Regions from separate parts of the Streptomyces sp. NPDC101191 genome, predicted to be linked through region 1. Evidence: riboswitches for the same ligand, from Rfam matches in the RefSeq annotation. Region 1 holds a riboswitch; the other holds the start of a gene.

Region 1 (14,437 bases):
CCCCCGCCCCCTCCCCACCCCCTCCCCACCCCCTCCCCCCCGCCCCACCCCTCCTCCCTCCTCCCTCCCCCCGGCCTCGCCCCCTCCCGCGCACGCCCGCGCACGCGCCCCGTCATCCCAAGGGCACGCCCGTCACCGGCAGCAGGCGGGACGGGCCGTGCCTCATCAGGCCCAGGGGGTTCAGGTAGGTCTCGCCGCGCAGCAGGCCCCAGTGGAGGCAGGGCGCCGCGCAGTGGCCGCCTTCCGTCACCCGGGCGACGACCTCGCCGGCGCGTACCGCCGTCCCCGCGGGGAGGAGAGGGTCCACCGGGCCGTAGGTCGTGCGCAGCGGCGGGGTGCCCGTGCCGTGCAGCGTCAGGGTGAGGACGCCCCTGCCGGCCACCGGGCCGGCGAAGGACACCGTGCCCGCCCCGGGAGCCGCGACCGGGGTGCCCGGTGGGGCCGCGAGGTCGATGCCGCGGTGGCCCGCCGCGTACGGGCCCGGTGGGGGCTCCCAGCCGCGGAGGACGTCCGGTCGCGGTGGACCGATCGGCCACACCGCCGTGATCAGGGTCAGCAGGATCATCGGGATCTGGTGCATGACGGCAGGTTGCCCCGGCCGCGGTGCCGATGACCGGCATCGGCGGAATCTGTGGACAACCGCCCGCTTGTGGACAGTGCCGTCACCCGGTGCCTCCGGGGTCCCGTACACTTTCCATGGCGACCCGGGTCACCGGGTCGACTTCGCACGCCCCGCCACCGGTCTTCTCGACGGGTGGCAGCGCCTTTCGGTCCCTTGTGGCACGGCGCGTCGGGGCGTCAGGAAAACAACCGAGAACCCAAGGAGATACGGCCATGGCCGTCGTCACGATGCGGGAGCTGCTGGAGAGCGGCGTCCACTTCGGTCACCAGACCCGTCGCTGGAACCCGAAGATGAAGCGCTTCATCTTCACCGAGCGCAACGGCATCTACATCATCGACCTGCTCCAGTCGCTGTCGTACATCGACCGCGCCTACGAGTTCGTCAAGGAGACCGTCGCGCACGGCGGCTCCATCATGTTCGTCGGTACGAAGAAGCAGGCCCAGGAGGCCATCGCCGAGCAGGCGACGCGCGTCGGCATGCCGTACGTCAACCAGCGCTGGCTGGGTGGCATGCTCACCAACTTCTCGACCGTCTACAAGCGTCTGCAGCGGCTCAAGGAGCTCGAGCAGATCGACTTCGAGGACGTGGCCGCCTCCGGTCTCACCAAGAAGGAGCTCCTGGTCCTCTCCCGCGAGAAGGCCAAGCTGGAGAAGACCCTCGGTGGTATCCGCGAGATGCAGAAGGTGCCGAGCGCCGTCTGGATCGTCGACACCAAGAAGGAGCACATCGCCGTCGGTGAGGCGCGCAAGCTCCACATCCCGGTCGTCGCGATCCTCGACACCAACTGCGACCCCGACGAGGTCGACTACAAGATCCCGGGCAACGACGACGCGATCCGCTCCGTCACCCTGCTCACCCGCGTGATCGCCGACGCCGTCGCCGAGGGCCTCATCGCCCGTTCCGGCGCCGCGACCGGCGACTCGAAGCCGGGCGAGAAGGCCGCGGGCGAGCCGCTCGCCGAGTGGGAGCGCGACCTCCTCGAGGGCGAGAAGAAGGCTGACGAGGCGCCGGCCGCCGAGGCCCCGGCCGCCGAGGTCGAGGCTCCGGCCGCCGAGGCTGAGGCTCCGGCCGCCGAGGCTCCGGCCGCGGACGCCGAGCAGGCCTGACCCTTCCGGTCCCTCAGGACCTTCGGGTGACGACGGCGGGGGCCCACGAAGCCCCCGCCGTCCACCCGTGGACCCGCCCGATCTTTCAGACTTCGAAAGAGAAAAAGACTCATGGCGAACTACACCGCCGCTGACGTCAAGAAGCTCCGCGAGCTCACCGGCGCCGGCATGATGGACTGCAAGAAGGCCCTGGACGAGGCCGACGGCGACGTCGACAAGGCCGTCGAGGCCCTGCGCATCAAGGGCCAGAAGGGTGTCGCCAAGCGTGAGGGCCGCTCCGCCGAGAACGGCGCCGTGGTCTCCCTCATCGCCGACGACAACACCTCCGGTGTCCTGGTCGAGCTGAAGTGCGAGACGGACTTCGTCGCCAAGGGTGACAAGTTCCTCGCCGTCGCCAACGCGCTCGCCGCCCACGTCGCCGCCACCTCCCCGGCCGACCTCGAGGCCCTGCTCGCCTCCGAGATCGAGGCCGGCAAGACCGTGCAGGCGTACGTCGACGAGGCCAACGCCAACCTCGGCGAGAAGATCGTCCTGGACCGCTTCGCGCAGTACAACGACGGCTTCGTCCTCGCTTACATGCACCGCACCATGCCCGACCTGCCGCCGCAGATCGGTGTCCTGGTCGAGCTGGACAAGGCCGACGCCGAGGTCGCCAAGGGCATCGCGCAGCACATCGCCGCGTTCGCCCCGAAGTACCTGACCAAGGAAGACGTCCCGGCCGAGGTCGTCGAGTCCGAGCGTCGCATCGCCGAGGAGACCACCCGCGCCGAGGGCAAGCCCGAGGCCGCGATCGCCAAGATCGTCGAGGGTCGCGTCAACGGCTTCTTCAAGGACGCCACGCTGCTCGGTCAGCCGTACGCCCTGGACAACAAGAAGTCCGTCCAGAAGGTCCTGGACGAGGCCGGTGTCACCCTGAAGCGCTTCACCCGCATCAAGGTCGGCATCTGAGTCCGTACGCAACGGACACCGGACCCCGGTAGGGTCTGAAGCAGTCGCCCGCGCACGCGTGGGACGACCGCAGATCTGACGAGGAGGCCATTGCCGTACGGGAAACCGCAAGGACCCACGGGCAATGGCCTTCTTCGTATGTGCACGAGGAGATCTCCATGAATCACGGCGCCGCACAGGGCGACGACAAGAACGGCAAAATGGCCGGCCGCTACATGCTGAAGCTGTCCGGAGAAGCCTTCTCCGGCGGTACCGGCCTGGGGGTCGACCCGGACGTCGTGCACGCCATCGCACGCGAGATCGCCGCCGTCGTGCGCGACGGCGCGGAGATCGCGATCGTGATCGGCGGCGGCAACTTCTTCCGCGGCGCCGAACTCCAGCAGCGCGGAATGGACCGGGCCCGCTCCGACTACATGGGCATGCTCGGCACCGTGATGAACTGCCTCGCCCTCCAGGACTTCCTGGAGAAGGAGGGCATCGACTCCCGCGTCCAGACCGCCATCACCATGGGCCAGGTCGCCGAGCCGTACATCCCGCTGCGCGCCGTGCGCCACCTGGAGAAGGGCCGCGTGGTCATCTTCGGTGCCGGTATGGGCATGCCGTACTTCTCCACCGACACGACCGCCGCGCAGCGTGCCCTCGAGATCGACGCCGAGGCGCTGCTCATGGGCAAGAACGGTGTCGACGGGGTCTACGACTCCGACCCGAAGACCAACCCGGACGCGGTCAAGTTCGACGCACTCGAGTACGGCGAGGTGCTCTCCCGCGACCTCAAGGTCGCCGACGCCACCGCCATCACCCTGTGCCGCGACAACAACCTGCCGATCCTCGTCTTCGAGCTGCTCGCCGAGGGCAATATCGCGCGCGCGGTGAAGGGTGAGAAGATCGGCACGCTCGTGAGCGACCAGGGCACCCGGGCCTGACCCGAACCGGGAACCGCCCCGCGAGGGGGATGGACAGAGCCCTGCCGGTCGTACACCGTGCAGGACACAACGCGACGACACGCAGGAGCAAGTGGTGATCGAAGAGACCCTCCTCGAGGCCGAGGAAAAGATGGAGAAGGCCGTCGTGGTCGCCAAGGAGGACTTCGCCGCGATCCGCACGGGCCGTGCGCACCCGGCGATGTTCAACAAGATCGTGGCGGACTACTACGGTGCCATCACCCCCATCAACCAGCTGGCGTCGTTCTCGGTGCCGGAGCCGCGCATGGCCGTGGTGACCCCGTTCGACAAGAGCGCGCTGCGCAACATCGAGCAGGCCATCCGCGACTCGGACCTCGGCGTCAACCCGAGCAACGACGGCAACATCATCCGTGTGGTGTTCCCGGAGCTGACCGAGGAGCGCCGCCGCGAGTACATCAAGGTCGCCAAGGGCAAGGCCGAGGACTCCAAGATCTCGATCCGTTCCGTGCGCCGCAAGGCCAAGGAGACCATCGACAAGTTCGTGAAGGACGGCGAGGTCGGCGAGGACGAGGGCCGTCGCGCGGAGAAGGAGCTCGACGACACCACCGCGAAGTACGTGGCGCAGGTGGACGAGCTGCTGAAGCACAAGGAAGCCGAGCTGCTCGAGGTCTGATGAACGACTCTTCCTGGGGGGCCCCGGCCGGAACCGGCTTCGGGGGACCCGACCAGGGGCCTGCCCCGGCGGGTCCCGCCTACGAAGGGCGGCAGGCGGCGCAGACTCGCCCCATGCCCATCGTGTCCGACGTTCCCGCCGGCGACAACCAGGACGATCACGACCGGGGGGCCGCTCACCCGAGCGGTCCCCTGTTCCGTGACGAGACGCCGCACGAGCACCCGCAGGAGCCCATGTCCAGCCCGTCCCAGCCCGCGTCTGCGCCTTCGCCCCGGCAGAAGCCGCGGCAGAAGAAGAGCGCGGGCCGTGACCTGGGCGCGGCCATAGGGGTCGGCCTGGGGCTCGGCGCGGTCATCATCGCGTCGCTGTTCATCTGGAAGCCGGCGTTCGTCGGCGTGATCGCCGTCGCCGTGGTGGTCGGCCTGTGGGAGCTGACCTCCCGGCTGCAGGAGCGCAAGGCCATCAAGGCGCCGCTGGTCCCGCTCGCGGTCGGCGGTGCGGCGATGGTGGTCGCCGGTTACGTGCAGGGCGCCGAGGGCGCGTGGGTCGCGATGGCGCTCACGGCGCTCGCGGTGCTCGTGTGGCGTATGACGGAGCCGCCCGAGGGCTATCTGAAGGACGTCACGGCGGGTGTCTTCGCGGCGTTCTACGTGCCGTTCCTGGCGACCTTCGTGGCGATGCTGCTGACGGCGGAGGACGGTCCGGAGCGGGTGCTCACGTTCCTGGTGCTGACGGTGGTCAGCGACACCGGGGCTTACGCGGTCGGCTGGCGTTTCGGCAAGCACAAGCTGGCTCCGCGGATCAGCCCGGGCAAGACCCGTGAGGGCCTGCTGGGCGCGGTCGCGTTCGCGATGGGCGCGGGTGCGCTGTGCATGCAGTTCCTGATCGACGACGGCACCTGGTGGCAGGGGCTCGTGCTGGGTCTGGCGGTCGCGGCCAGCGCGACCCTGGGCGACCTGGGCGAGTCGATGATCAAGCGTGATCTCGGCATCAAGGACATGGGCACGCTGCTGCCGGGACACGGCGGCATCATGGACCGTCTGGACTCCCTGCTGCCGACGGCGCCGGTGGTGTGGCTGCTGCTGGTGCTGTTCGTCGGCAGCGCCTGACCCGCGGCTCTCCTTGATCGAAGGGCTCGTCGTCCCCCCCGGGACGGCGGGCCCTTCGGCGTAGCGGATCCGGGACGTGCGGTTTTCTCCAATACGCGCCCTCCGCGGGGCTGTGATCCTCGTGGCTCCCGAGTCCTCCCGGACCTGCCGGCTCAGTACTCGTTGCTGCAGCCGAACGCCGTCTCCTGGCCGCCGTCCCGGGCGCCCGGGGGCCGGGCCGAGCGCCACGGTGGGCCCGGGTGCCGCGGGGGAGGGGCGGCGCGGGCCCGGCGCGGCGGGGACGGGTCCGTCGTTCTCAGGCCGCCTCGTACTGGTGGGCTCTGCCGCCCCGCCACTTCACCCAGGCCGGATCGTCAAGGAGCTCCTGGGCGTCCGGGAGACCCGCGCGTCGGAGGAACTCGACCACGTCCTCGTCGCTGTGGGCGAGACCGAGAATGCTGCCGTGCGCGGTGACGCGCCGTCCTCCGGTGGAGGAGGGCTGGTGGACGACTATCGGCACACTGTCCATACGTCCAGGATGCCCCCGCGCACGACGGCCCCGGTCACGGGTTTCCGTCTGCGACACTGGTAGCACCATGCCCAAGCCCGGAGAACTCACTTTCGTCGCCCCGCGCGGAGCCAAGCAGCCCCCGCGGCATCTCGCCGACCTCTCGCCCGCCGAGCGCAAGGAGGCGGTCGCCGCGATCGGCGAGAAGCCGTTTCGCGCCAAGCAGCTGTCCACGCACTACTTCGCGCGGTACGCGCACGACCCGGCCGAGTGGACCGACATCCCGGCCGCCTCGCGCGAGAAGCTCGCGGGGGAGCTGCTGCCCGATCTGATGTCGGTGGTGCGGCACGTCTCCTGTGACGCCGACACCACCCGCAAGACGTTGTGGAAGCTGCACGACGGCACGCTCGTGGAGTCGGTGCTCATGCGCTACCCGGACCGGGTGACCATGTGCATCTCCTCGCAGGCGGGCTGCGGCATGAACTGTCCGTTCTGTGCCACCGGCCAGGCGGGGCTCGACCGGAACCTGTCGACCGCCGAGATCGTGCACCAGATCGTGGACGGCATGCGCGCGCTGCGTGACGGCGAGGTGCCCGGGGGCCCGGCGCGGCTGTCGAACATCGTCTTCATGGGCATGGGCGAGCCGCTCGCCAACTACAAGCGGGTCGTCGGCGCCATCCGGCGGCTGACGGACCCCGAGCCGGACGGGCTCGGACTGTCGCAGCGCGGGATCACCGTGTCCACGGTCGGTCTGGTGCCGGCGATGCTGCGGTTCGCCGACGAGGGCTTCAAGTGCCGTCTCGCGGTCTCGCTGCACGCCCCCGACGACGAGCTGCGCGACACCCTGGTGCCGGTGAACACCCGCTGGAAGGTCCGCGAGGTCCTCGACGCGGCCTGGGAGTACGCGGAGAAGTCGGGTCGCCGGATCTCCATCGAGTACGCCCTGATCCGGGACATCAACGACCAGGCCTGGCGCGGTGACCTCCTGGGCCGGCTGCTCAAGGGCAAGCGGGTGCACGTCAACCTGATCCCGCTGAACCCGACGCCCGGCTCGAAGTGGACCGCCTCGCGGCCCGAGGACGAGAAGGCGTTCGTCGAGGCCATCGCCGCCCACGGCGTGCCCGTCACCGTCCGCGACACCCGCGGCCAGGAGATCGACGGTGCCTGTGGACAGCTGGCGGCCGCCGAACGCTGACCTTGTACTCTGAGCTCGAACACATCTGCATATTCCGACAGGGGAGCGCCACAGCGCTGAGAGTGCGGTGACCGTCAGACCGCAGACCCTCTGAACCTCGCCCAGGTCATTCTGGGTAGGAAGTTCGGTCGTAACTCGAGCTGTTGCGCCCTGCCCGCGTCCGCCGCCCGGACGCGGGCAGGGCCGCGTCTCTTCCTGGTCACACCCAGGAGGAACTTCACGTGAACACCAAGAAGGCCGCCGCCGCCGCGCTCGTCGCGGCGCTCGGCGTCACCACCCTCGCCGCCTGCGGCGGCGGGGACGGCGACAAGGGCAAGGCCACCGGCACGCCCGCGCCGAAGACCGTCACCCTGGTCAGCCACGACTCGTTCAACGCCTCCAAGGAGGTGCTGGCGGAGTTCACCCGGCAGACCGGTCTCACGGTCAAGGTCCTCAAGAGCGGCGACGCCGGCGAGGCCGTCAACAAGGAGATCCTCACCAAGGGCGCCCCGCAGGGCGACGTCTTCTTCGGCGTGGACAACACGCTGCTGTCCCGCGCCCTCGACAACGGCATCTTCATGCCGTACGAGGCCAAGGGCCTCGCCCGGGTCCCGGCCGCGCTGCAGCTCGACAAGGAGCACCGGGTCACCCCGATAGACACCGGTGACATCTGCGTCAACTACGACAAGCAGTACTTCGCCGACAAGAAGCTGGCGCCGCCGCAGACCTTCGACGACCTGGCCAAGCCCGAGTACAAGAACCTGCTGGTCGTCGAGAACCCCGAGCGTTCCTCACCGGGCCTCGGTTTCCTGCTCGGCACGGCCGCGCAGTACGGCGACGCCGGCTGGCAGGACTACTGGAAGAAGCTCAGGGCCAACGGCGTGAAGACCGTCGACAGCTGGGAGCTGGCCTACAACCAGGAGTTCTCCGGCTCCGCCGGCGGCAAGCAGGCCAAGGGCGACCGCCCGCTGGTCGTCTCGTACGCCTCCTCCCCGCCGGTCGAGGTGCTGTACGCCCAGCCGCAGCCGAAGGTGGCCCCGACCGGCGTCTCCACCGGCACCTGCTTCCGCCAGACCGAGTTCGCCGGCCTCCTGAACGGGGCGAAGAACCCCGAGGGCGGCAAGGCGCTGATCGACTTCCTGATCTCCAAGAAGTTCCAGGACGACATGCCGCTGCAGATGTTCGTCAACCCGGTCACCAACGACGCCACCCTGCCCGAGCTGTTCACCAAGCACGGAGTGGTGATCGACAAGCCGCAGACCATGGCGCCCGACAAGATCGCCCAGAACCGCGACCAGTGGATCGAGCAGTGGACCTCGCTCGTTCTGAAGTAGCCCCCGCCCGAGCGGACCGCGCGGGGAGCGCGGCGCGGCTGGCCCTCATGGTGCTGCCCGTCGCGTTCTTCGCGGTCTTCTTCGCCTGGCCCGTCGCCTCGATCGTCGAGCGCGGGCTCAGGCCGGACGGCCACTGGGAGCTGGGCCGGTTCGGAGAGACGCTGGCCCGGCCGGAGATCCTCGACGTCCTGTGGTTCACGCTGTGGCAGGCGCTCGCCTCCACGGCGCTCACCCTGCTCGTGGCGCTGCCCGGCGCGTTCGTGTTCGCCCGGTTCGACTTCCCCGGCAAGCGGATCCTGCGGGCGGTGGTCACCGTGCCGTTCGTGCTGCCCACGGTCATGGTCGGGACGGCGTTCCTGGCCCTCGTGGGGCGGCGCGGACTGCTCGACACGTGGTGGGGCGTCAGGCTCGACACCTCGGTGTGGGCGATCCTCATCGCCCATGTCTTCTTCAACTACGCCGTCGTCGTGCGCACGGTCGGCGGCCTGTGGTCGCAGCTCGACCCCCGCCAGGAGGAGGCCGCGCGGGTGCTCGGCGCATCCCGGTGGCGGGCCTGGCGCACGGTGACGCTGCCCGCGCTCGGTCCGGCGGTCGCGTCCGCCGCGCTGATGGTGTTCCTGTTCACCGCGAGCTCCTTCGGCATCGTGCAGATCCTCGGCGGTCCCGCGTACTCCACGCTGGAGACGGAGATCTACCGGCAGACCGCGGACCGGCTCCAGCTGTCGACGGCCGCCGTCCTCACGATGGTGCAGTTCGTCGCGGTCGGCGTGGTCCTGGCCGTGCACGCGCGGACCGTGCGACGCCGGGAGACCGCCCTGAAGCTGGTGCCGGCCGAGCGCACCGCCCGCCGGCCGCGCGGCGCCGGGCAGTGGGCGCTGCTGGGAGCCGTTCTCCTTTCGATCGCGCTGCTGATCCTGGCCCCGCTGGGCGTGCTCGTCGAGCGCTCCCTCGCCACCCCCACCGGCTACGGGCTGGACTACTACCGGGCGCTCCAGCGGGTCGACGACCACGGCACCTTCCTCGTGCCGATGACCGAGACGATCGTCAACTCGCTCCAGTACGCGCTCGCCGCGACCGGCATCGCCGTCGTCATCGGCGGCCTGGCCGCGGCCGCGCTCACCCTCTCCCGCTCCCGGCTTCGGTCGAACGGGGGGACCCCCATGGCCGACCGGCTGGTCCGCGGCTTCGACGCGCTGCTGATGCTGCCGCTCGGGGTGTCCGCCGTCACCGTCGGCTTCGGTTTCCTCATCACCCTCGACGAGCCGCCGCTCGACCTGCGCGCCAGCTGGATCCTCGTCCCGCTCGCGCAGGCCCTCGTCGGCGTCCCCTTCGTCGTCCGGACCATGCTGCCGGTGCTGCGCGCCGTCGACGAGCGGCTCCGGGAGGCGGCCGCGGTCCTGGGGGCCTCGCGATGGCGGGCCTGGCGCGAGGTCGACCTGCCGCTCGTGCGGCGCGCGCTGCTCATCGCCGCCGGCTTCGCCTTCGCGGTGTCCCTCGGCGAGTTCGGCGCGACGGTGTTCATCGCCCGCCCCGACAACCCGACGCTGCCGGTCGCCGTGGCCCGGCTCCTCAACCGGCCGGGCGAGCTCAACTACGGCCAGGCCATGGCCCTTTCGACGATTCTCATGGTGGTGTGCGCGGTGTCCTTGCTGCTGCTCGAACGCCTGCGCACCGACCGTACCCCGGGGGAGTTCTGATGCTGACGCTGGACCGGGCGACCGTACGTTTCGGGGCGCGGGCCGTCCTCGACGCGGTGGACCTCGACGTCGCCGACCACGAGATCGTGTGCGTGCTCGGGCCCAGCGGCAGCGGCAAGTCCACCCTGCTGCGGGCGGTCGCCGGTCTCCAGCCGCTGTCCGCCGGCCGGGTGCTGCTCGGCGGTGCCGACCAGGCCGGGGTGCCGGTGCACCGGCGTGGGGTGGGCCTGATGTTCCAGGACCATCAGCTCTTCCCGCAGCGGGACGTGGCCGGCAACGTCGCCTTCGGTCTGCGTATGCGCGGCGCGTCCAGGGCCGAACAGGCGGCGCGGGTGGGGGAGTTGCTGGAGCTCGTCGGTCTGCCCGGAGCGGGCCGCCGGGCCGTCTCCGCCCTCTCGGGCGGTGAGCAGCAGCGCGTCGCCCTCGCCCGGGCGCTCGCGCCGCGGCCCCGGCTGCTCATGCTCGACGAGCCCCTCGGCCAGCTCGACCGCAGTCTGCGGGAACGTCTCGTCATCGAACTGCGGCAGCTGTTCGGGCAGTTGGGGACGACGGTGCTGGCGGTCACCCACGACCAGGGCGAGGCCTTCGCCCTTGCCGACCGGGTCGTCGTGATGAACGACGGCCGGATCGCCCAGACCGGTACGCCGCTCGACGTGTGGCGGCGTCCCGCCTCCGAGTTCGTCGCGCGCTTCCTCGGCTTCGACAACGTCGTCCCCGCCACGGTCACCGCCGCCGCGGCCGACTCCCCGTGGGGCAAGATCCCCGTCCCCGACGGCTCGCCCCAGGGCGACCGCCGGCTCCTCGTGCGCCCCGCCGGGGTCCGCCTCGTCCCTCCCGGCGAGGGCCTGGCCTGCCGCGTCCAGACCCGCACCTTCCGCGGCGACCGTGTGGCCACCACTCTGCGTCCCGCCGAAGGCCCCTTGCTGGAGGCGGAGTTCACGCTCAGGGAGGCGCCGGACCAGGGCGCGGAGGTCGACGTGGACTTCCGCGCGGAGGACGTCGTGGTCCTCGACGAGGCGTAACCGCCGACCGCGCCCCCGGCGTTCCGACGTCCCCGCGTACGCCGCGGTCGTGTCCTCGCCTGCGAGGCCGAACGCGTTCTCGCGTACCCCTCGGCCGCGTCCTCGCGTACGACGCCGAACGCGCCCGCCTGCGAGGCCGAACGCGCCCGCCTACGACCCCTACCGCGTCCTCGCCCACCCCCGCGGCGTCCTCGCCACGTGCCGGGCCGCGGCCCCGTCACGCCCCCAGCCGGGCCAGTGCCTCCGGTGCCTCGTCGATCGAGTCGACCAGGGCGATGCGGGCCGCCATCGGGCGGTCGGAGGCCAGGGCCCGGAGGAGGGGCCAGGCGGGCAGGTCCTCGGTCCAGTGGGCGCGGTTCACCAGGACCATCGGGGTGGGGGCGCCGCGCGAGGAGTAGTAGTTCGGGGTCGCGTCGTCGAAGATCTCCTGGACGGTGCCGGCCGCACCGGGGAGGAAGACCACGCCCGCGGTGGAGCGGGCGAGCAGACCGTCCTCGCGGATGGCGTTGGCGAAGTACTTGGCGATGTGCGACGCGAAGGCGTTCGGGGGCTCGTGCCCGTAGAACCAGGTGGGGATGCCGACCGAGGCGCCGCCGCGCGGCCAGCGGGAGCGTACCTCGAAGGCGGCGCGGGCCCAGTCCGTCACGGACGGGATGAACGAGGGTGCCTTCGCGAGGAGTTCCAGGGCCTCGTCCAGGACGGCGTCCGGCAGCGGGGCGGTGTAGGCGCCGAGGTTGGCGGCCTCCATGGCGCCCGGGCCGCCGCCCGTCGCGACGGTCAGGCCCGAACGGGCCAGGGTCCGGCCGAGCCGCGCGGCCCCGGCGTACGCGTCGGTGCCGCGGTCCATCCGGTGCCCGCCCATGACGCCGACGACCCGCGCGCCGGCCAGGTGTTCGTCGAGCGCGTCCGAGAGAGCGTCGTCGTGGAGGGACCGGAGCATCGAGGAGAAGATGTCGCCGTCGGCCTTGGTCCGCTGGAACCAGGCGTAGGAGCGGGCGTCCGGGGTCTCCTCGTACGGGTGGCCCGTGATGCCCTCGAACAGTTCCCCGGGGGAGTAGAGCCGCGCCCGGTAGGGATCGAACGGCAGGTCCGGCACGGGCGGGAAGACCAGCGCCCCGTCCGCGCGGACCTTGGTCGCGGCCTCCGGCTGCATGGCGCAGCCCAGGAAGACGGCGGCGCCGGTGGGGACGGACAGCAGCGCGAAGGTGCGGTCGGTGAGGTCGACGGACTGGACCCGGCAGCCGGCCAGGGACGCGTGCGAGCCGAGCGCCGCGTCGAACTCGTCGAGCGAGTGGATCTCCCGGTCCTGCCGCTGCGTCGCCATGCGCCCACGATAGGCGCGCCTGCCTTCGGACGCGCCGGTCAGCCCCGCAGGGGAACCGCCGCCAGCGCGCCCACCGCCCAGGTGAGGGGGAGGAAGACGGCGAGGAGCACGCCGGCGCGGAGCAGGGCCGTGGTGCGCAGGACCGTGGGCGGGGCGCCGAGCCGGAGGAGGGCCTCGGTGGTGTGGGTGCGGGCCTGCTTCGACTCCAGGGCCGCGGTGAGGAGGGTGGCCGTGGTGCAGCCGACGACGAGGATCACGCCCAGCCAGGTCAGCGGGCCGAGGACCTGGCCGCCGTAGAAGGAGAGGGCGGCCACCGCGCCGGAGCCGACCGCGCAGACCACGCCGAGGGGGCGGCCGATGCGGCGGGCCTCGTCCATCAGGACCCGGCCCGCGAGCAGGCGGACGGCGCCGGGGCGGATCATCTGGAGCAGGCGGCCGCACCCGTGGGTGAGGCCGGGGCCCATCATCGCGAGGCCGACCGCGGTCAGGATCCACCCGGCGAGGACGCCGCCGCCGTCGCCGCGGGCCGCGTAGGTCTCCACGGCCAGGCCGAGGGCGAGGAGCGCCACGCCCCAGGGCAGGCCGGAGGGCATGCCCGGAGCCTCCGCCGGTGCCTTCCGCGGGCGCAGGGAGAGGCCCGCCGCCGCGGCGCCGGCCACCGGGACGACGGAGAGCAGGGTCAGGGCCGCCGCGAGGGGGACCGGCCGGTCGGCGGCGAGCAGGCCGGCGGCCGCGCCGTCGAAGGGGAGGCCGGTGATGTCGCCGCGCAGGTGCAGGTAGAAGAGCAGCGCGACGGCCGAGCCGAGGGTGCAGGCGACGCCGGTGGAGGCCGCGGCGATGGCGGTGAGGCGGGCCGGACCGAGGCCGATCGCGGAGAGGCCGGGGCGCGGCCGGGTGCTGGGGTCCGTCCGGGCCACGGCCACCGCGAACTGCACCGTCGCGGCGAGCGGCAGCACGCACCACACCAGGCGGAGCACGCCCGCGGGGTCCGCGGGGTGTCCGACGGCGTAGCCGAGGGCGCACAGCAGCAGGAAGCCCACTCCGGCGGCCGCCGCCGCCACGAGCAGGCGGCGGAGCTGGACGACGGGGTGGGTCCCGCGGACTAGACGGAGAGCGAGCACGCGGCGACGCCCTCCGCCCCGGTGGCCGGTGGTACGGAGCCGACGCGGCGTCCGTCGAGGAGCGTGACGGTGCCGTCGGCGAGGCCGGCGACCCCGGCGTCGTGGGTCGCGAGGAGCACGGTGATGCGGTGGGAGCGGGCCGCGGCGGTGAGGGTGCGCAGCACCTGCGCGCCGTCGGCGCGGTGCAGGGTGGCGGTCGGCTCGTCGGCGAAGAGCACCGAGGGCGTGGTCACGAGGGCGCGGGCGATGGCGATGCGCTGGCGCTGCGACCGGGTGAGCGCGTGCGGGCGCTTGCGGGCGCAGGCGCCGATGTCGAGGCGCTCCAGCCACTCGCCGGCGGTGGTCTTGGCCGCCCGGTGGGACACCCCGCGCAGCAGGAGGGGCAGGGCGGCGTTCTCCCAGCCGGTGAGCTCGGGGACGAGTTCCGGTTCGGGGTCGATCCAGCCGAAGCGGTCGCGGCGGAGCCGTTCGCGCTGGGTCACGCTCATGGTGTGGATCGGGGTGCTGTTGAACCAGACCTCGCCCTGATCGGCGACCAGCTGGCCGGAGAGGCAGCGCATGAGGGTGGTCTTGCCGCTGCCGCGGGGTCCGACGAGGGCGAGGATCTCGCCCTCGCGCACACCGACGGACACGCCCGTCAGTACGTCCGAGCCGCCCAGGGCGCAGCGCAGGGAACGCGCCCAGAGCACGTCGTTGTCCGGTGGGGCCATCGCGTACACCTCGATGTCGAAGCCAGTTCGTGTCCGTTCCCCTGGATGGGGGAACGAATCGGCGGGCCGGTCGGTCACTGGGGGTCTTCCCGGCACCGTAAGGATTCAGATCGGTTTGTACGGACAGCACGCGGCCCGGGCCGCCGCCATCCACTCGGATGGAGGCATGCCCGGGCCGGGGTCACGCCGTGAGGGCGGCGTGGCGCGC
Region 2 (14,437 bases), on a different contig from region 1:
GCTCGCTCGCGTTCTCTATCAGTATCTGAAAAATCACTCCTTGTGATCTGCTAGTGCTTACAGCACGATTGCGTCAAGAGGGCCATGAGGGATCATTCCTGGCCGTTTCAACCGAGCATTTCTAGCAGCGTGCTAACACAACTGCTCCATCTACTGCGGGGTACATGATGCGAGAGACGGTTCAGGCCGAAGTCCTGATGAGCTTCCTCGTCTCCGAGGAGCTCTCCTTCAGGATTCCGGTGGAACTGCGGTACGAGACCCGCGATCCCTACGCGGTGCGGATGACGTTCCACCTCCCCGGAGACGCTCCCGTCACCTGGGCGTTCGGAAGGGAGCTGCTGCTCGACGGGATCAACCGGCCCAGCGGCGACGGCGACGTCCACATCGCGCCGACCGATCCCGATCAACTGTCCGACGTGATGATCCGGCTTCAGGTCGGGGCGGACCGGGCCCTGTTCCGGGCGAGCGCCCCGCCGCTCGTCGCCTTCCTCGACCGTACGGACAAGCTCGTCCCGCTCGGTCAGGAACAGACACTGGGGGACTTCGAGGACAGCCTGGAGGCCGCTCTCGGGCGCATCCTGGCGGAGGAGAACGCCGGCTGAGCCGGTGTCACCCACACCGGCCCGGCCGCCGTCCCCGCCTTCTGCCGAGCTCGTGTCACCGTCCTCGACCGAATTCCGCGCACCGTCCTCGGCCGAGCTGCCTGCCGTCCGCCGAGCCCGTCACCGTCCCCGGCCGGGCCCGCGCACCGTCCCCGGCCGAGCCTGCCGTCCGCCGAGCCCGTCACCGTTCCCGGCCGGGGGCCCGCTTCACTTGGCACGTCGGCGGCGCCCGCCCCTGCTGGGGCGCTGCTGTCCCGCCTCCGGCCGGTCGGCCGACACCACCAGCGCCGCGAGACCGGTGGTGACCGGCACCGAGGCGACCAGACCGATCGAGCCGATCAGCGTCCGGACGATCTCCTCCGCGACGAGTTCGCTGTTGGCCACCATCCCCACGCTGCTCTGCGCGATCGAGAAGAGCAGCATGAGCGGCAGTGCCGCACCGGCGTAGGCGAGGACCAGGGTGTTCACCACCGAGGCGATGTGGTCCCGCCCGATCCGGATACCGGCCCGGTAGAGCGCCCGCGGCCCCATCCGCGGATCGGCCTGGTGCAGCTCCCACACCGCCGAGGTCTGGGTGACGGTCACGTCGTCGAGCACGCCGAGCGAGCCGATGATGACGCCGGCGAGCAGCAGACCGGACATGTCGATCTCCGGGTAGAGCCCGTGGATGAGACCGGTGTTGTCGTCCGTGTTGCCGGTGAGCGAGGCCCAGCCGATGAAGAACGAGCCGAGCAGGCCGATCAGCAGCAGCGAGACCAGCGTGCCGAGCACCGCCACCGAGGTGCGGGCCGACAGGCCGTGACACATGTAGAGCGCGATCAGCATGATCGCGCTCGCGCCGACGATGGCTACCACCAGCGGATTCGACCCCTGGATGATCGCCGGCAGGATGAAGAAGGACAGCACCATGAAGCTGATCGCGAGCGCGATGAGCGCCATCACGCCGCGCATCCGGCCGACGACCACGACGGCGAGCGCGAAGATGCCCGCGAGGACGTAGAGCGGCACCTTCCGGTCCACGTCGGTGACCGAGTACTGCAGGTCGCGCGGGGCGTCGGGGGCGTACGCGACCACCACGCCCTGTCCCTCGTCGAGTTGTCGCGGCGCGTCCGGCTGCACGATCTCGGTGAAGGTACGGCCCTTCTCCGGGCCGGTGGTGACCGTGACGGTCGCCTTCTCGCACTGCCCCTGCTGCCCGTTGACCGCCTCCCGTCCCTCCGGGGTGGAGGTGTCGCCGGTCGGCGGCACCTGGGCGGCGTTCACGTCCTTGCAGTCGATGTGCTGGACGGCGGTGACCTTGCCCTGCTCGGTCTGCCGGTCGAAGCCGACCCCCGTGCGCTGGTGCGCCGGGGTGCTCCCCGGCCACAGCACCACGAGCCCGACGACCACGGCGGTCGCGAAGGGGATGAGGACCGCGGCGATGACCTTCCGCAGATGCCGGGAGACGGGCGCGGCGGGCCCGTGGCTGTGCGCGTGACTGTGTCCGTGGCCACCGTTCTCGCCGCCCCCGCCTCCGCGGCCCGGACCCCCGTTCCCGCCGCCCCCGCCTCCGCGGCCCGGGCCGTCGGACCGGTCCCCGTGGCCGGGGCCGGGCCCGTGCCGGTCCCCGTCCACGAGGCCCTGACCAGGCCCGTGATCGTGCCCATGGGTGTGCCCGTGGCCGTGCGGTTCGTGGGGCTGATGTGTCGAAGTCACCGACCGATCATCGCAAGAACCGTCGGGGCCCCACTGTTCAGCACGCCAGAGATGGCGCTAGCGTGGTGGCACCTTTGCACACGCGGGAGCTCGGAGCACCGGGCTGAGAGGGCGCTGATCACCGTACGCGCGTACTGATGTACGTACGGGAGGAGGCTGCGCCGACCGCCGAACCTGTTACCGGGTAATGCCGGCGTAGGGAGATTCGGTCTCATGACCATTCAGGATGCACGCACGCCTGCCTCCGACCAGACGGACGCCCCGAACGGCCAGGGCGAGCGCACGCCGGGCTGGCACAAGGGATACGTCGAGGGCTCCCGCCCCGACATCCAGGTGCCCGTCCGCCAGGTGCACCTCACCAACGGCAAGGACGTGACGCTCTACGACACGTCCGGTCCGTACACCGACCCCACCATCGACACCGACGTCCGGCGCGGCCTGCCGCCCCTGCGCGAGAACTGGATCATCGCGCGCGGCGACACGGAGGAGTACCCGGGCCGTCCCGTCCGGCCCGAGGACGACGGCATCAAGCACACCTCGCCGCGCGGCGGCGGACTGAAGAACCTCGACGCGGTCTTCCCGGGGCGCCCGCGGCTGCCCCGCAAGGGCCGCGAGGGCCAGGCCGTCACGCAGCTCGCGTACGCCCGCCGTGGCGAGATCACGCCGGAGATGGAGTACGTCGCGATCCGCGAGAACGTCTCCCCCGAGGTCGTGCGGGAGGAGATCGCGTCCGGCCGCGCCGTGCTCCCGGCCAACGTGAACCACCCGGAGATCGAGCCGATGATCATCGGCAAGCGGTTCCTGGTGAAGGTCAACGCCAACATCGGCAACTCCGCGGTCACCTCCTCCATCGAGGAGGAGGTGGAGAAGATGACCTGGGCGACGAAGTGGGGCGCCGACACGGTCATGGACCTCTCCACCGGCCGCAACATCCACACCACCCGTGAGTGGGTGCTGCGCAACTCCCCCGTGCCGATCGGCACCGTGCCGCTCTACCAGGCCCTGGAGAAGGTCGACGGCAAGGCCGAGGAGCTCACCTGGGAGATCTACAAGGACACGGTGATCGAGCAGGCCGAGCAGGGCGTCGACTACATGACGGTGCACGCCGGCGTGCTGCTGCCCTACGTGCCGCTGACCGCCCGCCGCAAGACCGGCATCGTCTCGCGCGGTGGCTCGATCATGGCCGCCTGGTGCCTCGCGCACCACCAGGAGAACTTCCTCTACACGAACTTCGAGGAGCTCTGCGAGATCCTCGCGGCGTACGACGTCACGTACTCGCTCGGCGACGGCCTGCGGCCCGGTTCGATCGCGGACGCCAACGACGCGGCCCAGTTCGCCGAGTTGAAGACCCTCGGCGAGCTCAACACGATCGCCAAGCGCCATCACGTGCAGACCATGATCGAGGGCCCGGGCCACGTCCCGATGCACAAGATCAAGGAGAACATCGACCTCCAGCAGGAGATCTGCGAGGAGGCGCCGTTCTACACGCTCGGCCCGCTGACCACGGACGTCGCCCCGGCGTACGACCACATCACCTCGGGCATCGGCGCGGCGATGATCGCCTGGTGGGGCACCGCGATGCTCTGCTACGTCACGCCCAAGGAGCACCTGGGCCTGCCGAACAAGGACGACGTGAAGACCGGCGTCATCACGTACAAGATCGCGGCGCACGCGGCGGACCTGGCCAAGGGACACCCGGGCGCGCAGGAGTGGGACGACGCGCTGTCGGACGCGCGCTTCGAGTTCCGCTGGGAGGACCAGTTCAACCTGGCCATGGACCCGGACACGGCACGCGAGTTCCACGACGAGACGCTGCCGGCGGAGCCCGCGAAGACGGCGCACTTCTGCTCGATGTGCGGGCCGAAGTTCTGCTCGATGAAGATCTCGCAGGACATCCGCCGCGAGCACGGCGGTGATCTGAAGGCGGACGAGATCGAGGCCGGTATGGCTGCGAAGTCGGCCGAGTTCGCCGCGTCCGGCAACCGGGTCTACCTCCCGATGGCCGACTGATCCCGGCCCCCTGACCGGTATCGGCCCGCGACCCTCGGGGGAGTCGCGGGCCGATACCTTCTGCCTGTACACCCGTACATCTGTACGAGCGGAGGGCGGAGCCGGTGGAGGACGTCGTGGAGATCGCCTACGGCGAGGGCTGGGACCTCGCGGGCCGCACGTTGTGGCGGCCGCTGACCGCCGAGTCGGCGGCGGCACGGGACGGGGCCGGACTGCCCTATGTCGCGGTCTGCCGACGGCCGGGCCGGAACGCGCCCCTGGAGGTCCGCCTGACCTCCTGGCGCGACCACTTCGTGGGCGTGTGGGTCTACGACGAAGAGGGCCGGCGCACCCGTCGGCTCGACCTGCGACTGCTGGACGGCGACCGGCTGTTGCGGTACCAGACGGAGGACTGGACGTACGCGGACGCCACGACGCCCGAGTTCGATCGGGGCTGCGAGCGGTGGAAGCTGACGCTCCATCCGGACGGGCGCGGACGCGACGAGCGGGAGCGGCCGGGGCGCGGGATCTTCGTGACCTCGGCGGACGTCCCCGTGGAGCAGCGGTGGCTGGACCGGCCGGTGTTCGGGTCCTGGCCGCTGTTCTCGGGGCAGCTGCACGGGATCGCGGGCGAGCTGCGGATGTCCACGGCGGACCCGGAACCGGAGCCCGACGGCGGGGCGGCGCCGAAGGAACCGTGGCTGCCGCCGCGGCCGGCGCGGGCGGGTCGTCTCGACGAGCTGTTCCGGCCGGGGACCCGGCTCGCCACCGCCCACCGCCCGGAGGTGACCGTGCTGGCGCCGGTCGAACGCGGCACGCTGCGCGTCCCCAGCGGCCTGCTGGCGATCGACGGGCCCGACAACTTCGACCAGGGGCCCGAACTCGTGGTCCCCGTCCCTCCAGGGGAGTACGTGCTCCAGGAGGCGCAGGCGAGCTACGGCTACGACTGCGAGTGGAGGGGCACCTGGGTGACCACCACCGCGTCCCCGGCGGTGCGCGTGAAAGTGGGCGAAGCGCCTGTCGCCACCTGGGAGATGGTGCTCGGGCCGGAGAACGACGTCCGGCTGCTCGACGACGGCCATGCGTACGGATTCGGCACGGACGGGGCGAGCGGCTGTTTCGCCGACGCCGGCTCCTGGACGGGGCTGAAGGGGCTCTTCGCGCGGGCGCTGGTCCAGGGTGACGAGAAGGCCGGGGAGACCATCGAGGACTCCGCGTTCTTCCTGCGGACCTCGGAGCCGGACGCGGCCGACGGCGCGGGCGCCGACCTGGTGGCGTTCTACACGACCGGGGACGGTGTGTGGCCGGTGTGGGCCGGGCGGTCCGCGGCAGGCGAAGTGGTCGCGGTGGTCGTGGTCGGCAACGACGACTTCGCCCATGGCGTGAGGGTCCTGGAGGAGCCGTCCTCGTGACCGTCACTCGGCCCGGTGCTCCGACGGCCCGAAGTCCGGACTCGTGAAGTCGGGGCTCGTGTAGCTCGCCCGCGACGACGGCTCGCCCTCGCTGGGGCTGCTGAAGTCCGGCCCGCTGTATCCGACCTTGGGTATGCGGCGGGCCGGGGGCGGCGCCGGCTGCTCCCTTGGCGGGGGCGCGGCCAGGGCGTCGCGGAGAAAGGGCAGGACCCCGCGTTCCAGGAGTGCCTGGCACCAGGCCGCCCGGGCGCGTGACAACTCGTCGTCGGGGTGCGGGGCGTGGACCTCGGTCGCGCTGTTGCGCAGGGCGGTGACCAGCAGCCCGGCGGCGGCGCAGAGCAGCCCGGCCGCGCCGACGGCGCCGAAGAAGAGACCCGCGGTGAGCAGGGTGTCGGCGAAGGAGGGAGCCGGGTCCAGCATCTTCAGGACCGCTCCGACCAGCAGGAAGATCACTGCCGCCGTGCCCGCGAGGACCGGGGCGAGGACGGTGACGACGGCGACGACGCCCGCGCCGGCCGCCGCACCGGCCTCGACCGGCACCTCGCCCGCACCGCTCGCCATGGCGCTGCTCGCCGAGCGAACCTGCTCGCGGACCTTCACGAAGTGGTCGTACTCGACCGCGGCCGCGGTCGTGATCAGGGCTGTCGCGTTCAGGGCCATCGCGCGCAGCTGGACAGTGGTGAGCCGGGTGCCGACCTCGGCGAGATCCGGCCGGTCGTGCGCGGTGCGCAGTGCGTCGTCGAGGACCCGCTCGAACTCGGCGCGGTCCTCGGTCAGCAGGTGCGGAGCCACGTTCATGTGCATCCCCCGATGCTCCGTAAGGGCCGGAACCGGCCGCGGAGAACGGCAGGTCGGGCGGAAACGGAGGAGAGCCTGCTACGGATGAGCCGATGGTATTGCGCTTACGGCACGCGGTGACAGGGTGTTTCGGGAAATCGCCTTCCCCGTATGCGTACGGTTAATACCTCAGGCGGGCAGGGGGAGTTGGACGACCAGCAGCTTTCCGGCCATGGTCACTCCGCCGTCCATCGCGATGGCGAGCCCGTCCGCGTAGACGTGCGGACCGTCCACGACCGGGCGCTCACCCTCCTCGCCGTCCTCGGTGCCGACCTGGCCGAGAAGGTACGGGATGGGGCTGTGGCCGTGCACGATCCGGTGCCCGCCGTACGTGCCGAGGAGCTCCTGCACCGCTTCCGGTCCGGCGGCCTCGTCACGGAAGGCGAAGCGCTTGGTGAACTTCCGGAAGACGTCCCAGACCTCGTCCGCGTCGTTCCGGGTGAGGATCTCGTGGACCTTGTCGTTGACGTCCTCGATGGTCTGGCCGTACTCCAGGTACGCGGTGGTGTCGGAGTGCAGCAGCAGGTGCCCGTCCTCCTCCACCACGGCGTCGAGCCGGGACATCCACTGGAGGTGCACGTCCTGGAGGCGGTCCATGTCGTGCTTCTGGCCGCCGTTGAGCAGCCAGGCGGCCTGGAAGGTGGCGGTGCCGGCCCCGGAGCTGACCGGCGTGTCCCCGAACCTCTTGGCGCCGATGAGCAGCAGCTCGTGGTTGCCCATCAGGGCCTTGCAGTAGCCGCCGGCCGCGGCGGCCTCGGCCGACAGGCGCATCACGAGGTCGATGACGCCGATGCCGTCGGGGCCGCGGTCGGTGAAGTCGCCGAGGAACCACAGGCGGGCGTTGCCGGCGGACCAGTTGCCGTTCTCGTCGATGAGGCCCTGGGCGTGCAGGGCCGCGAGGAGTTCGTCCAGGTAGCCGTGGACGTCGCCGACGACGAAGAGCGGGCCGGGGCCGTCGGGATTCACGGGCACCGGCTGGGGCGCGGGGGTGACGTGCACCTGGACCGTGTCGCCCCGGTTGATGACCGGCAGGTCGCGCTCGGTCGGGGTGTAGCCCTCGGGCGGCTCGTCGGCGGGGTACGCGTTGCCCGGGTGTCCGACCGAGCCCAGGTGCAGCGTGGCGTCGGCGGATGCGGGCGGAGCGGCCGGTGCCTGAGGTGCGGGCGGAGCGGCCGGTGCCTGAGGTGCGGGCGGAGCGGCCGGTGCCTGAGGTGCGGCAGGGCCACCCGGGGCCGCCGGTGCCTGAGGTGCGGCAGGGCCCCCCGGGGCCGCCGGGGCGGCGCTGGGGAACGGGTCGACCGACTGCCCCTGGACGGGCACCCGGGCGTACGGAGGTACGCGGAAGTCACGCAACGTCGCCGTGCGCACCACGGGTTCCTGTCCGGCCCCCTGTGTCATCGACCCCTCCACCACCGTCGCGATGCCCTGCACATCGCGGACCGGCCTGGTCGTGGTGGTCCGCGGTGTCGTCCGCCCATCATAGGAATGAGCGTCCTCCTGTGTGACGCACCAGGGGTGGTGAATCCGGGTCCACTCCGGGTTCACCGGTTGTTTCGCCCGAATTGGGAAGGTCCAGGCCAGGGGAGGGGCCGGGCCGCCCGCAGGTTTACCCCCGGTGCGTCCCCCGATCCGGCGCCGGGATCCCGCTGACCCGGCGCCGGGACCCCCCGAACCGGCGCGCGGCTTCCCCGAACCGGCGCGCGCCCCCTCCCCGTCCTCCGGGATCAGTCCTTCGAGGGAGACCTCGGCGGACTGACCGTCGTCCGCGGCGACCGTCGCTGCGAGGACGTGCGGACGATCAGCTCCGTCGGTATCACCTGCTCGACCGGGCCGTCGGTCTCGATCCCCTCGATCGCGTCGATGAGGAGCTGGACGACGGCGGTGCCGATCCGGCGGGGCTTGAGCGAGAGTGTCGTGATGGGCGGCTCGGTGTTGGCGTACACGGTCGACTCGCTGCAGCAGACCAGCAGCAGGTCGTCCGGCACGCGCAGCCCGTAGCGGCGGGCCGCCGCGAGCAGATCGGTGCCGTTGGGGTCGAAGAGCCCGTACACGGCGTCGGGGCGGTCCGGGCGGGCGAGCAGCCGGTCGGCCGCGACGGCGCCCGCGCACGGGTCGTGCGCCGGATAGGCCTCGTAGACGGGGTCCTGGCCCACCCGCTCGCACCAGTTGAGGTACGCGGTGGTGGAGAGCCGGGTGTACGTGTCGGTGGTGGTGCCGGTGAGCAGGCCGATCCGGCGGGCGCCGGCGGCCGCGAGGTGGTCGAGCAGGTCGAGGACGGCCGCCTCGTGGTCGTTGTCGACCCAGGCGGTGACCGGCAGGGTGCCGGCCGGCCGCCCGTCGGAGACGACGGGCAGGCCCTGGCGGACGAGTTCGGTGACGACAGGGTCGTGGTCGGAGGGGTCGATGACGACGGTGCCGTCCAGGGCGACGTTCGACCAGACGTCGTGACGGGAGGTGGCGGGGAGGATGACGAGGGCGTAGCCGCGGGCGAGCGCGGCCGAGGTGGCGGCTCTGGCCATCTCCGCGAAGTACGCGAATTCGGTGAAGGTGAAAGGTTCATCCCCGTACGTCGTCACGGTCAGGCCGATGAGGCCCGACTTGCCGGTACGGAGCGTGCGGGCCGCGGCGGACGGGCGGTAGCCCAGCCGGTCTGCGACCTCGCGGACGTGACGGCGGGTGGCGTCCGGGAGCCGGCCCTTGCCGTTGAGCGCGTCGGAGACAGTCGTGATGGAGACTCCGGCGGCGGCGGCCACGTCCCGGATGCCCGCCCGGCCCTGCCGGCTTCCCCGGGTCTGTCCCCGGCTCACCTGGTGCTTCCCTGCTGCTGTCATGGCGAGCCGATAGTAGGGCGAGGGAGGTGGGTCGAGCCGGTCGCATATGCAGGCAGGGACAGGCACGTTTCTGCATGATCGTTAAGCCTCAACCGCCTTGGAAAACAAGAAAGTTCAGGTCACTTGCTTGGGACCAGGAGACCCAGGTGCCCATGCACCTGGCAAGTGGGCGAGGTCTCGAAGAGGTCTCAACTCACCTCTACGGGCGATGCGCGCCACGGCGCTCGCCACCGGCGCGCGCCACCCCGCCGCGCGCTCCCCCGCGAGGCGGCCGTCCGGGATCCGGTGATCACCCGGCCGCCGTCCGGGGCCCCCCCGGCCCTCCGGCGCCGTTGCCGCTCTGTTGTCCACAGGCCATTCGCAGGGGAGGCGAATCCTCATAAGGTGAGGAGTATTGGTGGCAAGGATCGTCGAGGAGGACACACTGTGAGCGAGACCAGCGGGACGAGCCCGAAGCTGCGCGCCGAGCTGGACGGCATCCCCACCTACAAGCCGGGCAAGCCGGCCGCCGCGGGGGGCCCGGTCGCCTTCAAGCTGTCCTCCAACGAGAACCCGTACCCGCCGCTGCCGGGCGTGATGGAGAGTGCGCTGGCCGCCGCCGGGAACTTCAACCGCTACCCCGACATGGCCTGCACAGGGCTGATGGAGGAGCTGGCCGACCGCTTCGGCGTGCCCGTCACGCACCTGGCGACGGGCACCGGCTCGGTGGGCGTGGCGCAGTCCCTGGTGCAGTCGACCGCCGGTCCCGGCGACGAGGTGATGTTCGCCTGGCGCTCCTTCGAGGCCTACCCGATCATCACGCAGATCAGCGGGGCGACCGCGGTGCAGGTGCCGCTGACCGACGGCGATGTGCACGACCTCGACGCCATGGCCGCGGCGATCACCGACCGGACCCGGCTGATCTTCGTCTGCAACCCCAACAACCCCACGGGCACCGCAGTGCGCCGTGCGGAGCTGGAGCGCTTCCTCGACCGGGTGCCCTCCGACATCCTGGTGGTGCTCGACGAGGCGTACCGGGAGTTCGTGCGCGACACCGAGATCCCGGACGGCATCGAGCTCTACCGCGACCGGCCGAACGTGGCGGTGCTGCGGACCTTCTCGAAGGCGTACGGGCTCGCCGGCCTGCGGGTGGGCTTCGCGGTCGCCCACGAGCCGGTGGCGGCGGCGCTGCGCAAGACGGCGGTCCCGTTCGGGGTGAGCCAGCTCGCGCAGGACGCGGCGGTGGCCTCGCTGCGGGCGGAGGACGAGCTGCTCGGGCGGGTCGGCTCGCTGGTGGCGGAGCGCGAGCGGGTCCATGCGGGGCTCGTGGCCCAGGGCTGGACCGTGCCGGACACCCAGGCGAACTTCGTCTGGCTGCGGCTCGGCGAGCGGACCATGGACTTCGCGGCGGAGTGCGAGCGGCACGGCGTCGTGGTCCGGCCGTTCGCGGGTGAGGGCGTGCGCGTCACGATCGGTGAGTGCGAGGCGAACGACCTGTTCCTCAAGGCGGCGGAGGGCTTCCGCAAGGGGAGCTGACCGGTAGGTGACGGTCGGCTGTCAGTCGGCACGTGACGGTCGGCGGTCACCCTCGGTCACGTGACGACCGGCGGTCAGTCGGTCACGTGACGGTCGACGGTCAGTCGGTCACGACTTCCACGCGGATCGGGTCGCCGTCCCTGACGGTGGCCAGGATCCGCGGGTCCCCGTCCAGCGCGCCCATGATGTTGCACGGGCTCGCGAGGCGCGGTTCGTCCCCGAGCGAGATCGGGGTGGGGCCGTAGGGGAGGGCGAGCGCGTCGCCCTCCGTCCAGAAGGCCACCGTGCCCGGTGCGACGACCTGACGGGCGTCGGCTTCGAGCGGCACGGAGACCGGAGTGTCGAAGTAGACCTCCTCGCCCCAGGTCCGGGCGGTGGAGGAGATCGGGAGAGCCCCCGCGAGCGCCTTGCTCGTGGGGGTTTCGTCGATCGTGGCCGTGGTGTGGCCGGCGGGCCAGGAGATTCGTATCCGAAGGGTCATGGCCCGGATTCAACAATATGTTGAAGGTCTTGGGAAGGGGTGACCTTCGGTAGGGGGACCCCCCGGCTGAAGGTACGGATTTCGTATGAGCCATAATGCTTGTGAATGTGAACGCGTTCACAAGCGTGTCCCTGTTTCTCCCTGAATGGGTGGGGCAAACGGGGCAAACTGCCCACGTGACCACGCGATGTAAGGAGAAGATGTCGTGGACCTAGCTCTTGCGCCGGAGACGCTGGCGCGCTGGCAGTTCGGCATCACCACCGTCTACCACTTCCTCTTCGTCCCGCTGACGATCTCCCTCGCGGCCCTCACTGCCGGGCTTCAGACGGCCTGGGTGCGCACGGAGAAGGAGAAGTACCTCAGGGCGACGAAGTTCTGGGGCAAGCTCTTCCTGATCAACATCGCGATGGGTGTCGTCACCGGCATCGTGCAGGAGTTCCAGTTCGGCATGAACTGGTCCGACTACTCGCGCTTCGTCGGCGACATCTTCGGCGCCCCGCTCGCCTTCGAGGCGCTGATCGCCTTCTTCTTCGAGTCCACGTTCATCGGGCTGTGGATCTTCGGCTGGGACAAGCTGCCCAAGAAGATCCACCTCGCCTGCATCTGGATGGTGTCGATCGGCACCATCCTGTCCGCGTACTTCATCCTCGCGGCCAACTCCTGGATGCAGCACCCGGTCGGCTACAAGATCAACGCCGAGCGGGGCCGGGCCGAACTCACCGACTTCTGGCTGGTGCTCACCCAGAACACCGCGCTCAACCAGTTCTTCCACACGATGACCGCGGCCTTCCTGGTCGGCGGCGCGTTCATGGTCGGCATCTCGGCCTTCCACCTGGCCCGCAAGCGGCATGTCTCCGTGATGCGGACCTCGCTGCGGCTCGGCCTGATCACCCTGATCATCGCGGGCCTCGGCACCGCGATCAGCGGCGACCTCCTCGGCAAGGTCATGTTCAAGCAGCAGCCCATGAAGATGGCCGCGGCGGAGGCGCTCTGGGATGGCGAGGCACCCGCCCCCTTCTCCGTCTTCGCCTATGGCGACGTCGAGAAGGGCCACAACTCCGTGGCCATAGAGATCCCCGGCCTGCTGTCCTTCCTCGCGAACGACGACTTCGACTCGTACGTGCCGGGCATCAACGACGTCAACAAGGCGGAGCAGGAGAAGTACGGCCCCGGTGACTACCGGCCGAACATCCCCGTCGCCTACTGGGGCTTCCGCTGGATGATCGGCTTCGGCATGGCGTCGCTGGCCGTCGGAGTCGTGGGTCTGTGGCTGACCCGCAAGAAGTTCATGCTGGCGCCCGGGCTGCGGACCGGTGAGGACGAGGTGCCGCATCTGGTCCTCTTCCGGAACAAGGCGCTCAGCCCCCGCCTGGGCAAGTGGTACTGGATCGTCGCCCTGTGGACGATGCTCTTCCCACTGATCGCCAACTCCTGGGGCTGGATCTTCACCGAGATGGGCCGTCAGCCGTGGGTCGTCTACGGCGTGCTGCGCACCCGTGACGCGGTCTCCCCCGGGACCTCCCAGGGCGAGGTGCTCACGTCGATGATCGTCTTCACGCTGCTCTACGCCGTCCTCGCCGTGATCGAGGTGAAGCTTCTGGTGAAGTACGTGAAGGCCGGCCCGCCCGAGCTCACCGAGGACGACCTCAATCCGCCCACCAAGATCGGCGGAGACCACGACGCCGACCGGCCCATGGCCTTCTCGTACTGAGGCTGAGGAGATCGAGGCATGGAACTCCACGACGTCTGGTTCGTACTCATCGCCGTCCTGTGGATCGGCTACTTCTTCCTGGAGGGCTTCGACTTCGGGGTCGGCGTCCTCACCAAGCTCCTCGCCCGGGGCCGGACCGAGAAGCGCGTGCTCATCAACACCATCGGCCCCGTCTGGGACGGCAACGAGGTGTGGCTGCTCACCGCGGGCGGTGCGACCTTCGCCGCCTTCCCCGAGTGGTACGCGACGCTCTTCTCCGGCTTCTACCTGCCGCTGCTGGTCATCCTGGTCTGCCTGATCATCCGCGGTGTCGCCTTCGAGTACCGCGCGAAGCGGCCCGAGGAGAACTGGCAGCGCAACTGGGAGCAGGCCATCTTCTGGACCTCGCTCGTCCCGGCGTTCCTGTGGGGCGTGGCCTTCGGCAACATCGTTCGCGGTGTGAAGATCGACGCGGACATGGAGTACGTCGGCAACCTCTGGGACCTGCTCAACCCGTACGCCCTGCTCGGCGGACTGGTCACGCTCAGCCTCTTCACCTTCCACGGTGCGGTGTTCGCGGCGCTCAAGACGGTCGGGGACATCCGTACCCGGGCCCGCGCGCTCGCGCTCAAGCTGGGTCTCGTCACGGCGGTCCTCGCGCTCGCCTTCCTCGGCTGGACCCAGGCGGACAACGGCGATGGCTGGAGCCTGGTCGCCCTGCTGGTCGCGGTCGTGGCCCTCGTCGGGGCGATCGGCGCGATCCGGATCGGGCGTGAGGGCTGGTCGTTCGCGCTGTCGGGCGTCACGGTCGCCGCCGCGGTGGCGATGCTGTTCCTGACGCTCTTCCCGAACGTCATGCCGTCCTCGCTCGACCCCGCGTGGAGCCTTACGGTGACCAACGCATCGTCGAGCCCGTACACGCTCAAGATCATGACGTGGTGTGCGGCGATCGCCACCCCGTTGGTGCTGCTCTACCAGAGCTGGACCTACTGGGTGTTCCGCAAGCGGATCGGCACGCAGCACATCGCCGACGCGGCTCACTAGGAAGCGGCCGACTCGCCGAGCTCATCAGCCGGCCCTCTGCCAGGGGAGCATGTTTCACGTGAAACCGATCGATCCGCGGCTCATGCGGTACGCCCAGGCCACCCGCTTCTTCCTCATGGCGGTGGTCGTCCTCGGCCTCGTCGGGGCGGCGCTGATCGTCGCCCAGGCGATGCTCATCGCCGAGGTCGTCGTGGGGGCCTTCCAGAAGGGCCTGTCGGTTTCCGGGCTCACCACGCCCCTGCTGCTGCTCGCCGGAGTGGCGGCGGGGCGGGGCCTCGTCTCCTGGCTCACCGAGCTCGCCGCGCACCGGGCGAGCGCGGCGGTCAAGTCCGAACTACGGG

What was found. A riboswitch is a leader RNA that binds a small molecule or an ion and turns the genes downstream of it on or off. The one in region 1 is predicted to bind thiamine pyrophosphate.
Region 2: it holds a riboswitch for thiamine pyrophosphate, as region 1 does, so the genes downstream of both, thiC (phosphomethylpyrimidine synthase ThiC) here and ACIRQF_RS17190 (thiamine ABC transporter substrate binding subunit) in region 1, are expected to answer to the same signal.

The regions. Positions count from the first base shown of each region.
Region 1 covers NZ_JBIWOU010000004.1:102,927-117,363, reverse strand. The annotation lists gene ACIRQF_RS17230 (M23 family metallopeptidase) at 113-580, opposite strand; gene rpsB (30S ribosomal protein S2) at 835-1,728, shown strand; gene tsf (translation elongation factor Ts) at 1,840-2,676, shown strand; gene pyrH (UMP kinase) at 2,835-3,599, shown strand; gene frr (ribosome recycling factor) at 3,694-4,251, shown strand; gene ACIRQF_RS17205 (phosphatidate cytidylyltransferase) at 4,251-5,360, shown strand; gene ACIRQF_RS17200 (hypothetical protein) at 5,656-5,868, opposite strand; gene rlmN (23S rRNA (adenine(2503)-C(2))-methyltransferase RlmN) at 5,936-7,042, shown strand; TPP riboswitch at 7,072-7,182, shown strand; gene ACIRQF_RS17190 (thiamine ABC transporter substrate binding subunit) at 7,264-8,355, shown strand; gene ACIRQF_RS17185 (ABC transporter permease) at 8,331-10,052, shown strand; gene ACIRQF_RS17180 (ABC transporter ATP-binding protein) at 10,052-11,074, shown strand; gene ACIRQF_RS17175 (LOG family protein) at 11,292-12,398, opposite strand; gene ACIRQF_RS17170 (hypothetical protein) at 12,437-13,519, opposite strand; gene ACIRQF_RS17165 (ABC transporter ATP-binding protein) at 13,501-14,229, opposite strand.
Region 2 covers NZ_JBIWOU010000003.1:522,234-536,670, forward strand. The annotation lists gene ACIRQF_RS15585 (IclR family transcriptional regulator) at 1-29, shown strand, start outside; gene ACIRQF_RS15590 (SsgA family sporulation/cell division regulator) at 168-602, shown strand; gene ACIRQF_RS15595 (YibE/F family protein) at 810-2,297, opposite strand; TPP riboswitch at 2,370-2,516, shown strand; gene thiC (phosphomethylpyrimidine synthase ThiC) at 2,511-4,307, shown strand; gene ACIRQF_RS15605 (DUF4241 domain-containing protein) at 4,412-5,698, shown strand; gene ACIRQF_RS15610 (hypothetical protein) at 5,702-6,502, opposite strand; gene ACIRQF_RS15615 (metallophosphoesterase) at 6,665-7,933, opposite strand; gene ACIRQF_RS15620 (LacI family DNA-binding transcriptional regulator) at 8,260-9,366, opposite strand; gene hisC (histidinol-phosphate transaminase) at 9,793-10,881, shown strand; gene ACIRQF_RS15630 (cyclophilin-like fold protein) at 10,982-11,362, opposite strand; gene ACIRQF_RS15635 (cytochrome ubiquinol oxidase subunit I) at 11,568-13,073, shown strand; gene cydB (cytochrome d ubiquinol oxidase subunit II) at 13,092-14,096, shown strand; gene cydD (thiol reductant ABC exporter subunit CydD) at 14,155-14,437, shown strand, end outside.